2 regions of the Marinobacter sp. EVN1 genome follow, and region 1 is predicted to be linked to the other one. Evidence: riboswitches for the same ligand, from Rfam matches in the RefSeq annotation. Region 1 holds a riboswitch; the other holds the start of a gene.
The links. Region 1 has a riboswitch for cobalamin ahead of Q674_RS27280 (ribonucleoside-diphosphate reductase subunit alpha). Riboswitches for the same ligand answer to the same signal wherever they lie in the genome.

Region 2: linked by a shared signal. The riboswitch ahead of Q674_RS22530 (TonB-dependent receptor domain-containing protein) and the one ahead of Q674_RS27280 (ribonucleoside-diphosphate reductase subunit alpha) in region 1 are both predicted to bind cobalamin.

What each region holds. Positions count from the first base shown of each region.
Region 1 covers NZ_AXCB01000014.1:4,889-9,367, forward strand. Annotated here, with positions in the region: gene Q674_RS27280 (ribonucleoside-diphosphate reductase subunit alpha) at 1-2,705, opposite strand, end outside; cobalamin riboswitch at 2,837-3,034, opposite strand; gene Q674_RS27285 (DUF3047 domain-containing protein) at 3,179-3,868, shown strand; gene Q674_RS27290 (zinc ribbon domain-containing protein) at 3,920-4,273, opposite strand; gene fmdA (formamidase) at 4,277-4,479, opposite strand, start outside.
Region 2 covers NZ_AXCB01000005.1:86,133-90,611, reverse strand. Annotated here, with positions in the region: gene cobT (nicotinate-nucleotide--dimethylbenzimidazole phosphoribosyltransferase) at 1-220, opposite strand, end outside; gene cbiB (adenosylcobinamide-phosphate synthase CbiB) at 347-1,294, shown strand; gene cobD (threonine-phosphate decarboxylase CobD) at 1,291-2,355, shown strand; cobalamin riboswitch at 2,380-2,589, shown strand; gene Q674_RS22530 (TonB-dependent receptor domain-containing protein) at 2,744-4,479, shown strand, end outside.

The DNA of each region.
Region 1 (4,479 bases):
GACACCGGCGCGGTCTTCTCGGCGCCAGTGGCCCCCAGGGAGCGCAGGTAGTAGGTGGTTTTGAGGCCACGCTCCCAGGCCAGCTGATACAGGGCATCCAGCTTCTTGCCGCTGGGCTCGGCCATGTACAGGTTCAGACTCTGGGCCTGGTCCAGCCATTTCTGGCGCCGGGCCGCCGCTTCCACCAGCCAGCGCGGGTCAATCTCGAATGCGGTGGCGTAGCGGGCCTTGAGCTCGGCGGGGATGCGGTCGATCTGCTGCACACTGCCATCGAAGTATTTCAGGTCGTTCACCATCACGTTGTCCCACAGGCCTTCGGCCTTGAGATCACGCACCAGCGAGGGATTTACCACGGTGAATTCGCCGGACAGGTTCGATTTCACGAACAGGTTCTGGTACGCCGGTTCGATGGACTGGGACACGCCCACGATGTTGGAAATGGTCGCGGTCGGGGCAATGGCCATCACGTTGCTGTTGCGCATGCCGTTTTTGGCAATCAGCTCCCGCACCGGGGTCCAGTCGAGGCGGCTGTTGGTATTGAGCGACAGGTCGCCGTCCCGGCGGTTGTCCTTCAGCAGGCCCACCGAATCCATCGGCAGGATGCCCTGGCTCCACAGCGAGCCTTCGTAGGTGTCGTAGGCGCCCCGTTCACCGGCCAGCGTGGCGGAGGCACGCAACGCGAAGTAGCTGAGTTGCTCCATGGCAACGTCGGCAAATTCCACCGCTTCCGGGCTGGAGTACGGCAGGCCCAGCTGGTACAGGGCGTCCTGGAAGCCCATCAGGCCCAGGCCCACCGGGCGATGCTTCAGGTTGGAATTGCGCGCCTGCGGCACCGCGTAGAAGTTAATGTCGATGACGTTATCGAGCATGCGCACGGCGGTGTTCACGGTGCGCTCCAGGCGCGTGACGTCCAGCTCGCCGTCCTTGATGTGGGCAGCCAGGTTCACCGAGCCCAGGTTGCACACCGCAATCTCATCGGCGCTGGTGTTCAGGGTGATTTCGGTACACAGGTTGGAGCTGTGCACCACGCCCTGATGCTGCTGCGGGGAGCGCAGGTTGCAGGGGTCCTTGAAGGTGATCCAGGGGTGACCGGTCTCGAACAGCACGGTGAGCATCTTGCGCCACAGCTGTTTGGCCGGAATTTTCTTGAACAGCTTGATCTTGCCCTGCTCGGCCAGGGCTTCGTAGTGCTGGTAACGCTCGCGGAAGGCGTTGCCGTACAGGTCGTGCAGATCTGGCACATCGCTGGGGGAGAACAGGGTCCAGTCACGGTCTTCGCGCATGCGTTCGATCAGCAGATCCGGCACCCAGTTGGCGGTGTTCATGTCGTGGGTACGGCGGCGCTCATCGCCGGTGTTCTTGCGCAGTTCCAGGAACTCTTCGATGTCCAGGTGCCAGCTTTCCAGATAGGCACAGACCGCGCCCTTGCGTTTGCCGCCCTGGTTCACCGCCACGGCGGTGTCGTTGACCACTTTCAGGAACGGCACCACGCCCTGGCTCTGGCCGTTGGTACCCTTGATGTGGGAGCCCAGGGCCCGCACCGGGGTCCAGTCGTTGCCCAGACCACCGGCCCATTTCGACAGCAGGGCGTTATCGCGAATGGCCCCGTAAATGCCTTCCAGGTCGTCGCCCACCGTGGTCAGGTAGCAGGACGACAGCTGGGAATGCCGGGTGCCGCTGTTGAACAGGGTGGGCGTGCTGGCCATGTAATCGAAACTGGACAGCAGCTCATAGAATTCGATGGCGCGGGCGTTGGGGTCGTCCTCACGCAGTGCCAGGCCCATGGCCACCCGCATGAAGAACACCTGGGGCAGTTCCAGGCGGGCCTTGTTCCAGTGCAGGAAGTAACGGTCGTACAGGGTTTGCAGGCCCAGGAAGCCGAACTGGAGGTCGCGCTCCGGTTTCAGGGCGTTGCCAAGGCGTTCCAGGTCAAAGGCCGCCAGGGCTTCGTCCAGCAGTTCGTAGCGGATACCGGCGTGAACAAAGGCGCTCAGGGCCTGTGGATAAATCTCTGCCAGCGGAAGACTGCGGGGCAGGTCCAGGGCTTCCGCTGTTTCCAGCCGGAGCTGTTCCAGCAGCAAGCGGGCGGTTACGGCACTGTAGTCGGGTTCCCGTTCAATGCGGCCCCGGGCGGTCATGATCAGGGCAGACAGGACTTCGGTCTCTTCGATGCCGTCGTAGAGGTTGCGCAGGGCATCTTCCACCAGCGAATCGCCGTTGATGCCGTCCAGGCCGGTAGCCGCCTGTTCCACCTGCTGCTTCATCAGGCCCAAGTCCAGCGGGGCGATGCTGCCATCGGCTTTTTTCACGGTCAGGTGCGGGTGCGCTTCCACCGGCTCGTCCACGGCGCGCTGGCGGGCGTGTTCTTCACGGTACAGCACGTAGGCCCGGGCCACTTTCTGCTCTTCGGCCCGCATCAGGGCCAGTTCCACCTGGTCCTGGATGTCTTCGATGTGCACCTTGCCACCGGCCTTGAGGCGGCGGCTGATGGCCTGCACTACCTGTTCGGTAACCCGGTGCACGGCGTCGTTGATGCGGGCGGAACCGGCTGCCTGGTCCCCTTCCACCGCCAGGAAGGCTTTGGTCACCGCGACACTGATCTTGGCCGGGTTGAAACTCACCAGGGTGCCGTTTCGTTTGATAACTTGCAGGGATTGGGTATCGGTCGCGGGGGCCGGGGGTTCGGCAATGGCAGTGGCTGTCATGGTGCTCTCCTGAATTCGCGTTGGTTCCGTTTCACCCTCGCGAACGCAGTGGCACACCTTGCCCCGAATACACGGGCAGGCCTGACCAATCTGCTCACCCTTGAATCGCGAAGGTGCAGTCCAGAAACCCATGGGGGCTTCTGATCCCTGGCAGGTCTTCGGACTCAGGGGCGTGAACCTTTCAGCTCTGCCTAACGTGGCGACTTCCCGGCTTGCGCCAGTGTCATCTTGCCACGCTCGTTCCCCAATACCGCTGCGCGTCAGTTCCGGATTCTCACCGGATTCCCGACTACCCTGTGATCAAGATGATCAGAGTTTGATCACAATATATGGTAGTTAACCAAGGACCCGGTCACTATATAGGGACGAATACGCCAAGACAAGGCACTTTTTGCAACAGAGCCTGTCCATTTCCAGACCGCCAGAATTGAGGAATAAATGTGAGAATTTCGCTGCTTTTAGCCAGTACCCTGATGCTCGGTCTCGCCGCCAGCCCGGTGTGGGCAGAAACAGACCGGCTAACCCGGTTCTCCACCATGACCTCACTGGAGGACGGCTGGGAGCCCCTGACCTTTCCGAACATCGAGACACATACCCGCTACACCCTGGACACGGACGACGGCCAGCAGGTGGTCCGTGCCGACGCAGACGCCAGCGCTTCCGGGCTGATTGCCCGTGTTGAGCTGGTGCCCGGCGACTCGCTCACGCTGTCATGGCGCTGGAAGGTGTCGAACATCTACGAAGCCGGCAACGCCCGCGAAAAGTCCGGTGATGACTACCCTGCCCGCATCTACGTCGCCTTTGAGTTTCAGCCGGACAAGGCCGGCTTTTTTGAACGGGCCAGGCGCAAGACCGTGGAAGTGCTGTTCGGCGAGACCCTGCCCGGCAACGCCCTGAACTACATCTGGGCCAATCAGCTACCAGAGCAGAGCATGGTCGCCAACGCCTACACCGACAAAACCATGATGATTGCCGTCAACTCCGGGCCGTCGCAGGTGGGCGAATGGGTGACCGTTACCCGGGACCTGGTGGCAGATTACCGGCAGGCCTTCGGCGAAGAACCACCCGCCATTGTGGGCGTGGCCATCATGACCGACGCCGACAACACCGGCGAGCAGGCCACGGCCTGGTATGGCGATCTCACCCTGGAGCAAAACCGCTGATCGGCCATAAAAAAAGGCCCCTCAAGGGGGCCAAACACGTGAAAGCAATGGTCAGTGGCTGATCATCCAGGGCCGCATGGACGGGAACATCTTCTTGCCGTCGGCGGTGTAGAACAGCATGTGTTTACCGTCCGACTTTTTCTTGCAGCCACAACTCTTGCGGTGCTCGGCGTCCCGGGCCCGCTGGTCGGCGGTGGAGATGATGGGCTCGTGGCTCGCCTTTTCATTCCGCGCCTCCGCGTTGCGGCGGGCCGGGTCCATGGTCAGGAGCTCCGGCGGCAGCACAATCACCCGGGGTGACAGCGCCTTGCAGGTGGGGCAATGGGCCGGGTTACCGGCTTCGGCCATGGCGCCCAGTTCCTGGAACAGCCCGTGTTCCCGGCATTTGTAGTCGTACAGTGGCATGGCTTACTCCTTGTCCGGTGAAAGGGGTACGTCGGTGCCCGGCGTGACCTTCCTGGTCGGTCCTTCCGCCGTGGGGTTGATGTCGAAGTCGAAGATCTCGGTCGGCAACCACAAGGTGGCGCAGGCGTTGGGTACATCCACCACACCACTGATGTGGCCTTCCACCGGCGCACAACCAAGCAACGCGTAACCCTGAGCCGGGGTGT
Region 2 (4,479 bases), on a different contig from region 1:
CAGCGCAAACGCCGTGATCGCCGGCAAACACCACCATTCGCACCGGATCAACGCTGGGTCTGTCGGTGCCGTGCAGGCCCGCCAGACTGATGGCGAGCTGTTCCAGCTGCCCGAGAGAGCCGGGTGGCTTTGTGAGCACCTGCTGACGCTCGGCGGCAAGCGCTGTGTGCTGAACCGAGGGCCGTGGGGGAGACGTGAGCCAGCTGTCGGGCAGTGCCATGGCGATGGGTCCTTGTGGGCGGAAAACCGAGGATGGTCTAACCGGGAGGCAAGGCTGTCAAGTTTCGTGACCGGTCGGTTAGACTTGCCGGCAATTGAATCAGGGAGACCGGCTTTGGATACGTTTGTGGTTGCAGTGCTGGTGTGCGGTGCGGCGGTTTTGTTGGACTGGTTGATGGGTGAGCCCCGTCGGTGGCACCCGCTGGTGGGCTTCGGTCGGTGGGCATCCCTGTTGGAGCAACGCCTGAATGATCAGCAGACTTTCCCGGCGCAAAGCCTCTTGCTGGGGGTGCTGGCGACCCTGGTAGCGGTCATGCCAGCCGTCGTACTGGCAATTTTTCTGCAATTCCTGCTGGAGGGCTGGCTGTGGCTGCTCACTCAGGTGGCCGGTGTCTGGCTTGCCATTTCATTAAGGGGGCTGGCGGAACATGGCCGGGCGGTGTCGACTGCGTTGGCGTGCGGGGATGGTGCCAGGGCCCGGCTGGCGGTTGGCCGAATTGTCAGTCGGGATGCTGCAGCGTTGAGTGACGAAGGCGTTGCCGCCGCGGCCTCGGAATCCATGCTGGAAAACGGTGCGGATGCGGTGTTTTCAAGCGTGTTCTGGTATCTGGTCGCTGGCTTGCCCGGACTGGTTTTGCACCGGCTGGTGAACACGCTGGATGCCATGTGGGGCTACCGGACGCCACGATATCTGTATTTCGGGCGCTGCGCCGCCAAGCTCGATGATGCTATGAACTGGGTGCCTGCCCGGCTAACTGCCTTGACCTATGCGTTGCTGGGCAATACCCGGCTGGCCGTGAAATGCTGGCGTGAACAGTCCAAGGCCTGGGACAGCCCGAACGCCGGCCCGGTGATGGCAGCAGGAGCGGGCGCGCTCGGTGTCACACTGGGCGGCCCGGCGCCGTATTCCGGTGGCGTGAAGCAGCGACCGCTGCTGGGCAGCGGGCAAGGCGCCACGGCGCAAACCGTGGAGGGCGCGATTTCCCTGGTTCAGCGTGGCGTGATGTTGTGGCTGTTGGTGTTGTTGGCCTTGGCCGCAAGTCTGAATGCGTTCTGGTCAGGAGGTATCGGGTGACAGCGTTCGATGGTGCTGATTTGCCGGAGCATGGAGGTCGCCTGAGGGCAGCGGCTCAGCACTGGGGCATTCCTCCGGAACAATGGCTGGATCTCTCCACCGGTATTAATCCTGTGCCCTGGCCGGTTCCGGCAATTCCGGCGGAGGTATGGCAACGGCTGCCGGAGCCGGAAGATGGGCTGGAAGAGATTATCCGTATCTGGGCCGGGGCACCGGAGCGTGCCTGCTGCCTACCCGTAGCGGGTTCCCAGGCGGCGATCATGGCCCTGCCAGCGGTTCGTGCCCGTAAGCATGGTTTCGGTCGGGTGGCCGTGCCCATGCCCGGTTATCGTGAGCATGGTCATGCCTGGCGGCGAGCGGGTTTCGACGTGGTGGCGATCCCTGAACACGCGACAATGCAAGCGGAGCTGGCATGGCTGGATTCTGTGGATGTAGTGGTCTGGATACAGCCGAATAATCCGACCGGGCAGCTGATGGATCCTGCCCGTTTACGGTTTTGGCACGAGCGGCTGCGCGAGCGTGATGGCTGGCTGGTGCTGGATCAGGCGTTTATTGAGGGCGAGCCGGGCTTCGGCCTGGACCCGTGGGCGGGCGCTCCGGGGCTGATTGTGTTGCGCTCGCTGGGCAAGTTTTTCGGGCTGGCCGGTCTCCGTGCCGGTGCGGTCCTGGCCGACCCTGGTCTGGCGTGCGAGATGTCGAACGAACTTGGTCCCTGGACGGTCAGCGGTCCGGCCCGGTACCTGATGGCCAGGGCACTGCAAGACCGGGCCTGGCAGGTGGAGGTTCGTGCCAGCCTGCGAACGGCCAGACTGCGCATGGACGGCCTGCTCAGACAATATGGGATGTCGTCCCCCACCGGCACCCTGCTCTTCAGAACGGTTCAACATCCCCGCGCAGCGGGCATTGCTGACCAACTGGCTTGCCGCGGCATTCTGGTCAGGCGTTTTGACACACCCGCAGCCCTGCGTTTCGGTTTGCCACCGGATGAAACCGGTTGGCAACGGCTGGAGGGTGCGTTGTCTGAATTAACATATCTCATTGACCACCCCCACCCTGGTTGATAGTCTTGCCCGCGATTTCAGGTGCTGTATGCATTTTGTCCAGGCTGGCGATAGTCCGGAGGAGTGCCTGCAGTGAAACGGGAAGCCGGTGACATTCCGGCGCTGCCCCCGCAACGGTAATCAGGTGAAAGGCAATCCAGTACGCCACTGTGCCAATGGCATGGGAAGGTGGTTGCCCCGGAGCACAGGCTCCGCCTGTAAGCCCGGAGACCGGCCTGAAAGGCGGAACCTTGGGTTCCGGACACCAGACGTTGCGGAGGGCGACGGCGGTGGGTGAACCTGGCTCGCATTTACTGACACGCCCTCCACCCCCGTCTGAGCAGTCTGTCTTCCTCCGCAGTTAATTGATCGACCGTACGGGTGCGTGCGGTGAACCGTGAGTGAAGCTATGAGTACTGCCAAAGCCCTTCCCGTCCTGATGTTGTTGCCACTGGCGTTGCCTGCTGTTGCCGCCGATGAAGCGTCGGATGAACGCAAGCTGGAACCGATTGTCGTTACCGCCACCCTTGGGCCTCTGACTGCGGGTGAAAGCCTGTCATCAGTTACGGTCATCGACGAAGAAACTATCCGCGAGCAAAGCCCCTCAGAGTTCACCCAGCTGCTGCGAGGACAACCCGGCATCAACGTGACCGGCAACGGTTCCTTCGGAAAAACCACCAGTGTCTACACCCGCGGCACCGCCAACGACTCCACGCTGCTGCTGGTTGATGGTGTGCGCCTGCGTTCGGCCACATCAGGTGGTCCCTCCTGGCAGTACTTTCCCGTTGAACTGATTGAGCGGGTGGAAATTGTCCGTGGCGCCCGGAGCTCACTTTACGGTTCCGATGCTGTCGGTGGCGTTGTGCAGGCTTTTACGCTGGACCCGGAAGACACGCCGGCAGGTTGGGTAGAAGCCGGTGCAGGCAATTTCAACACGCAGAAAGGCAGTGCCGGTGTTGCTGCCCGCGCTGGAAATACCCGTTTCAGCCTGAGTGGTTTGCATAAAGAAACCGACGGTACAGCAGTGATCACCGATGGTGACGACCGGGGCTTCCGCAACACCGCCGGTATCGGACGTGTCGTCCATGAGCTGGACTCCGGCGGAGAAGCCAGCCTGGTGATGGTGCAAAGCGAGGGCAACACCGAATACGAAGGCGGCGAAATTGATTTCATGATTCGCACCATCGGCTTCGGGCTGGAAACCCCGGTGAGTGACTACTGGCGTCATTCACTTCAGTTCTCTGAATCCCGGGACGAAACCGACAACGTTACGCCCACATTCAATAGCACCTTCAATACCCGCTCACGGGCAGCGCGTTGGGACAATACCTTTACCTGGAATGTCCATGAGCTGGTGGTAGGGGCAGAGTTAATGACTGACGAAGTCAGCGGTACCACCAATTACGCTGAGACCAGCCGCACCAACACCGCCCTGTACAGCCAGTTGCGCCTGAACTTCGGCCCAACCGACCTTCAACTGAGTGTGCGCGGTGACGACAACGAAGCCTACGGCAAAAATGAAACCGGTGGCATTGCCCTTGGCCATGCTCTGGATCGATCCCACCGAGTACGGATCAGTTATGGTACGTCTTTCCGGGCGCCCACCTTCAACGATCTGTATTTTCCCGGAGCTAACCCGAACCTTGAGGCAGAAGAGTCCGGAACGGTGGAGTTGGGTGCCAGTGGCCACTATCAAACCTGGTTCTGGGATGCAGCGCTGTTCCAGCTGGATGTGGACAACCTGATTGCCTGGAGCCCGACCCCCAGTGGCTTGTGGACGCCAATGAACGTCAATGAAGCCCGAATCCGTGGTGCCGAGTTCAGCGCTGGTTTTGAGCGGGATGGTTGGCGCGGTGATGCGGCTCTGACGCTGCTGGACCCGGAAGACCGGGAAACCGGAAACCGACTCCAGCGCCGGAGTGGCAAAACACTGCGTCTTGACCTGAGTAAGCGCGTTGGTACCTGGGACTTCGGTGGCACAGTGGTGGCCGAAGGTTATCGTTACGATGACCGTGCCAACGACGACAGACTGCCCGGTTTTGCTACTCTGGACTTGCGGGCGGGCTGGCGCTTTGCCCCTGACTGGTCAACCCGGCTGACGCTGGCTAACGTGCTGGACAAGGAATACAGCACCGCTCGTTATGA